2 regions of the Streptomyces sp. RLB3-17 genome follow, and region 1 is predicted to be linked to the other one. Evidence: riboswitches for the same ligand, from Rfam matches in the RefSeq annotation. Region 1 holds a riboswitch; the other holds the start of a gene.

Region 1 (3,203 bases):
AAGCGGCCGAACTGCTCGGACCAGAAGTACGGGACCGGGTCGTACGCCACCGGGGCCTCGCCGATGATGTTCGCCGCGACCGTGCGCGGCGCCTGGAGGGCGTTGTCCCAGTGGTGGACGAGGAGGCGCTCCTCGTAGCGGCCCGACGGGAAGGAGGCGCAGTCGCCGACCGCGTAGACGTCCGGCACGGAGGTGCGCAGGTGGCTGTCGGCGACCACTTCGCGGTGGGCGCCGAGCTCGATGCCGGAGCCGGCCAGCCAGGCAGTGGCGGGGCGCGCGCCGATGCCGACGACCACGGCGCCCGCCGGCACCCGCGTGCCGTCGTCAAGGACCACCGCGCCGGGCTCGACGCGCTCCACGCGCGCGTGGGTGCGCAGCGACGCGCCGCTGTCCGTGTACCAGGCGGTCATCGGCGCGGCCACCTCCGCGGGCAGCGCGCCGGCCAGCGGCCGGTCGGCGGCCTCGACGACCGTGACCGCGCACCCGGCCTCACGTGCCGCCGTCGCGAACTCCGCACCGATCCAGCCCGCCCCGACGACCACGATGTCGTGCTGCTGGGCGAGCACGGGGCGCAGCCGCTCGGCGTCGTCCAGGGTCCGCAGCAGATGGACGCCGGGAACGCCCTCCGAGCCCGGCAGCTGGATCGGTTCCGCGCCGGTCGCGAGGACCAGGACGTCGTAGGGCACCGGTCCCGCCTCGGTGTCCAGCTCGTGGTCCGCGGGCCGCAGGCCCAGGGCCTCGCAGCCGAGCCGCAGTTCGATGTCCAGCGCCTCGAAGTCGATGTCGAAGGCGGAGCCCTCGGCCTTGCCGAGCAGCACCGCCTTGGACAGGGGTGGCCGGTCGTAGGGCTGGTGCGGCTCGGCGCCGATCAGCGTCACATCCCCGGTGAAGCCCTGTTCCCGCAGGGCGACCGCCGTCTGTACGCCGGCCATGCCCGCGCCCACGATGACGACCCGCCGTGCCGTACGCCCCTGCGCCCGCACCTGTGCCCGCGTCTGCTCGCTCACCTGATCACCATAGACAACTGACAATCTGTCAGTCAGGGGACGTGCGCAGTGACCTGTTCCACAACGCTCGTACCGCTCCCGTCCTGGGACTCCCACGCCCAGGTCTCCTCCAGGCGCAACCGTCCGTCGGGCAGCTCCACGACCACGGACACGCAGTGGCCCGACGAGGTGCTGCCGTCGTGTTTCAGCTGCACGTACCGGAAGTCGAGGCGGTCGCCCTCCCGCGTCCCCACGAGGTGACCGCGTACGACGTCCCCGCCCGCGTACTCGGCCCAGATCTCGCCGTCCTTCTCGTGGTAGGTGAACCGGGTGCGTGTACCGACCTGCCCGGGGGCCTGGTCGGCGACCGGGGCGAGGACCAGGCCGTCGAGCGTACGGGCCATGGACGGAGGCTCCCTTACTGAGACATACGGCAGCGGGCTAGGGTGGCCAACGTAAAGCACTCGCGGGAGCCCGGACGCACCGGGCTGAGAGGGAGGCTGGCGGCCTCCGACCGTACGAACCTGATCCGGGTCATGCCGGCGAAGGGAGGGGCTGGACGCCCATGTCGCCTACGCGTACACCTGCACGTTCCTCGGATGCGCCGTCATCGGACGCACGTGTGTCAGACGTCCTCGTCATCGGGGGCGGGATCATCGGTCTCGTGACCGCCTGGCGGGCCGCGCAGCGCGGGTTCACGGTCGCGGTCGTGGACCCCGAGCCGGGCGGCGGGGCGGCACGGGTGGCCGCCGGAATGCTCGCCGCCGTCACCGAGCTGCACTACGGCGAGCAGACCCTGCTGGGCCTGAACCTCGCCTCCGCACGCCGCTATCCCGACTTCGCCGCCGAACTCACCGAGGCGAGCGGCCAGGACCTCGGCTACCGCCGGTGCGGCACTCTGGCCGTCGCCATGGACGCCGACGACCGGGCCCACCTGCGCGAACTGCACGCCTTGCAACACCGCTCGGGGCTCGAATCGGAGTGGCTCAGCGGCCGGGAGTGCCGCCGTCTGGAGCCCATGCTCGCGCCGGGCGTGCGCGGCGGGCTGCGGGTCGACGGCGACCACCAGATCGACCCGCGTCGGCTCGCGAAGGCCCTGGTCACGGCGTGCGAGCGGGCCGGAGTGGAGTTCCACCGGACATGGGCGGAGCGCCTGACCGTCGTACGGGACCGGGCCGCCGGGGTCGTCACGACGGGCGGCGAACAGCTGGCGGCGGGGCAGGTGGTGCTCGCCGCGGGGAGCCTCAGCGGAAAGCTCCCGGGCGTGCCCGCCGACGTACTGCCGCCCGTACGGCCCGTGAAGGGTCAGGTGCTGCGGCTGACCGTGCCGAAGCGGTACGCGCCGTTCCTAAGCCGGACCGTGCGGGCCGTGGTGCGCGGCAGCCAGGTCTATCTGGTGCCGCGGGAGAACGGTGAGCTCGTCGTGGGCGCCACCAGCGAGGAGCTGGGCTGGGACACGACGGTGACCGCGGGCGGGGTCTACGAGCTGCTGCGCGACGCCCACGAGCTGGTGCCCGGGATCACCGAGCTGCCGCTCACCGAGACGCGCGCGGGCCTGCGGCCCGGGTCGCCCGACAACGCGCCGCTGCTCGGCCCGACCGCGCTCGACGGGCTGCTGCTGGCCACCGGGCACTACCGCAACGGCGTCCTGCTCACGCCCGTCACCGGGGACGCCATGGCGCACGTCCTGACCACCGGCGAGCTCCCGGAAGAGGCCCGCCCCTTCGCCCCCGGGCGCTTCAGCACCGCACTCACGGAGCAGACCGTATGAACATCTTCGTCAACGGAGAGCGACGGCTCGTCGCCGCCGACACGGCCCTCGACACGCTCGTCGCCACCCTCACCGTCGCGCCCTCCGGCGTCGCCGCCGCGCTCAACGAAACCGTCGTCCCGCGCACGCGGTGGTCGTCCACGGCCCTCTCCGAGGGAGACCGCGTCGAAGTCCTCACCGCAGTCCAAGGAGGCTGAACCATGGCCGACGATCCGTTTGTCCTCGCAGGTACGTCCTTCTCGTCCCGGCTGATCATGGGTACGGGGGGTGCGCCCAGCCTCGACGTCCTGGAGCGGTCGCTCGTGGCGTCCGGCACGGAGCTGACGACGGTCGCGATGCGGCGGGTGAATCCCTCGGCGCACGGCTCGGTGCTGTCCGTGCTCGACAAGCTGGGCATCCGGGTGCTGCCGAACACGGCGGGGTGTTTCACCGCGGGCGAGGCCGTG
Region 2 (3,203 bases), 2.2 Mb from region 1:
CGGCGACCAGTTCGCTGTTGGCGACCGTGCCCACGCTGCTCTGCGCGATCGAGAAGAGCAGCAGCAGGGGAAGCGCGGCACCCGCGTACGCCAGGACGAGCGTGTTGACGACCGATGCGATGTGGTCACGGCCGATCCGGATTCCCGCGCGGTACAGATCGCGCCAGCCCATCGTCGGGCTGGCCTCGTGCAGCTCCCAGACCGCCGAGGTCTGCGTCACCGTCACATCGTCGAGCACACCGAGCGAACCGATGATGACGCCCGCGAGCAGCAGACCGCTCATGTCGATGGACGGATACAGGCCGTGGATCAGACCGGTGTTGTCGTCCGTGTTGCCGGTCAGCGCCGCCCAGCCGATGAACTCCGAGCCGAGGATGCCGATCAGCACCAGGGAGAGCAGGGTGCCGAGCACCGCCACCGACGTACGGGCCGAGAGGCCGTGGCACATGTAGAGCGCGATCAGCATGATCGCGCTCGCCCCGACCACGGCCACGACCAGCGGATTCGAGCCCTGCAGGATCGCGGGCAGGATGAAGAAGGTCAGGATCACGAAGCTGATGGCCAGGGCGACCAGCGCCATGACACCGCGCATCCGGCCCACCACCACGACGGCCAGCGCGAAGATCCCGGCGAGCAGCGCCATCGGGAACTTCCGGTTCACATCGGTGACCGAGTACTGCAGGTCCCTGGGCGCGGAGGGCTCGTACGCGGCCACGACCTTCTCGCCCTCGTGCAACTGTCGTGACTGGTCGGGCTGGATGATCTCCGTGAACGTACGGCCCTTGTCCTTGCCGGTGTCGATCCGGATCGTCGCCTTCTTGCAGTCGCCCGTCGCCTGTTGCTGCGCGGAGGAGCCCTCGGCGGTGGACGTGTTGCCGGTCGGGGTCTCCCCCGACGCGTTCACGGACTTGCAGCTGACCTTGTCGACCTTGGTGACCGTGGCCTGCTGGGTCTGCCGGTCGAAGCCGACGCCGGTGCGCTCGTGGGAAGGGGCGCCACCGGGCCAGAGCACCGCGAGACCCACGACGACCGCGGCGGCGAAGGGGATCAGAATGGCCGCGATGACCTTGCGCAGATGCTTGGAGACGGGCGTGGCGGGCCCATGGCTGTGACTGTGCGAGTGCCCGGATCCGTGTCCGTCCCCAGATCCGTGCCCGTCGCCACGGCCGTGCCCGTTCCCCGGCCCAGGTCCGTTCCCAGACCCAGACCCATGTCCGTGTCGGTCCCCTGGGCCGTGCCCGTGTCCCTCACCCGGTCCGTGCCCATGCCCGCCGCCTGGACCGGGGCCGGGGCCACCGCCCGGCCCGTGTCCGCGGCCGTCTCCGGAGCCAGGTCCATAGCCGTCTCCGGGACCGCGTCGGCGCGGCGGCTCGGACGGCGGGAACGGGGGCTGCTGCGTTGTGGTCACCGACCGATCATCGCAAGAACGGCGAGGGCCCTCTGTTCACCGCGCCAGATATGACGCTAGCGTGGAGTCACCTTTGCACACGCGGGAGCTCGGAGCACCGGGCTGAGAGGGCGCTGACCTCCGTCTTAGCGATGTTTCACGTGGAACGAGTGATGTTTCACAAGGGACGTCGGCAGACGGAATCCGCTGCGTCGACCGCCGAACCTGTTACCGGGTAATGCCGGCGTAGGGAGTAGGTCTCATGACCAACAAGGACGTACGCACGCCTGCCTCCAGCCAGATGGGCGGGGCGCCTGCCACGCCCGAGGGCGAACAGCCGCGGGAGGCCGGGAAGTCCATCGGCTGGCACAAGGGATACGTCGGGGGTTCGCGCCCCGATCTGCGGGTGCCGGTCCGTCAAGTGCACCTCACCAACGGGCAGTCCGTCACGCTGTACGACACCTCCGGCCCGTACACCGATCCGGTCGTTGACACCGACGTACGCAGGGGCCTCGCGCCACTGCGCGAGAACTGGATCATCGCCCGCGGTGACACCGAGGAGTACGCGGGGCGTCCCGTCCGTCCCGAGGACGACGGAATCAAGCACACCTCGCCGCGCGGGGGCCTGCGCAACCTCGACGCGGTCTTCCCGGGGCGGCCACGCCAGCCGCGTCGAGGCCGTCCCGGAGAGGCGGTCACGCAGCTCGCCTACGCCCGGCGGGGCGAGATCACACCCGAGATGGAGTTCGTGGCGGTCCGCGAGAACGTCGACCCCGAGGTCGTACGCGAGGAGATCGCCGCCGGTCGCGCGGTGCTGCCCGCGAACGTCAACCACCCGGAGATCGAGCCGATGATCATCGGCAAGCGGTTCCTGGTGAAGGTCAACGCCAACATCGGCAACTCCGCCGTCACCTCCTCCATCGAGGAGGAGGTCGAGAAGATGACCTGGGCGACCCGCTGGGGCGCGGACACGGTCATGGACCTGTCCACCGGTCGCAATATCCACACCACGCGGGAATGGGTCCTGCGCAACTCCCCCGTCCCCATCGGCACGGTGCCGCTCTACCAGGCTCTGGAGAAGGTGGACGGCCGCGCCGAGGAGCTGACCTGGGAGATCTACAAGGACACGGTCATCGAGCAGGCCGAGCAGGGCGTGGACTACATGACGGTGCACGCGGGCGTGCGGCTGCCGTACGTGCCGCTCACGGCGAACCGCAAGACCGGCATCGTCTCGCGCGGCGGCTCGATCATGGCGGCCTGGTGCCTCGCGCACCACAAGGAATCGTTCCTCTACGAGAACTTCGAGGAACTCTGCGAGATCCTCGCGGCGTACGACGTCACGTACTCGCTCGGCGACGGGCTGCGGCCCGGGTCGATCGCGGACGCCAACGACGCTGCTCAGTTCGCGGAGTTGAGGACGCTCGGGGAACTCAACACGATCGCGAAGCGTTTTCATGTGCAGACGATGATCGAGGGCCCGGGACATGTCCCGATGCACAAGATCAAGGAGAACATCGACCTTCAGCAGGAGATCTGTGATGAAGCTCCGTTCTATACGCTCGGCCCGCTGACGACGGACGTCGCGCCGGCGTACGACCACATCACCTCCGGCATCGGTGCCGCGATGATCGCCTGGTGGGGCACGGCCATGCTCTGCTATGTCACGCCCAAGGAGCACTTGGGCCTGCCCAATCGTGACGACGTCAAGACCGGCGTCATCACCTACAAGATCGCCGCCCACGCAGCCGACCTCGCCAAGGGGCACCCGGGTGCGCAGGAATGGGACGACGCGCTGTCCGACGCCCGCTTCGAGTTC

The links. A riboswitch is a leader RNA that binds a small molecule or an ion and turns the genes downstream of it on or off. The one in region 1 is predicted to bind thiamine pyrophosphate.
Region 2: another riboswitch for thiamine pyrophosphate. It lies ahead of thiC (phosphomethylpyrimidine synthase ThiC); the one in region 1 lies ahead of thiO (glycine oxidase ThiO).

The regions. Positions count from the first base shown of each region.
Region 1 covers NZ_CP041610.2:3,554,873-3,558,075, forward strand. Annotated here, with positions in the region: gene FNV62_RS16475 (NAD(P)/FAD-dependent oxidoreductase) at 1-1,007, opposite strand, end outside; gene FNV62_RS16480 (hypothetical protein) at 1,040-1,390, opposite strand; TPP riboswitch at 1,443-1,554, shown strand; gene thiO (glycine oxidase ThiO) at 1,552-2,757, shown strand; gene thiS (sulfur carrier protein ThiS) at 2,754-2,954, shown strand; gene FNV62_RS16495 (thiazole synthase) at 2,958-3,203, shown strand, end outside.
Region 2 covers NZ_CP041610.2:5,764,986-5,768,188, reverse strand. Annotated here, with positions in the region: gene FNV62_RS26185 (YibE/F family protein) at 1-1,408, opposite strand, end outside; TPP riboswitch at 1,480-1,657, shown strand; gene thiC (phosphomethylpyrimidine synthase ThiC) at 1,650-3,203, shown strand, end outside.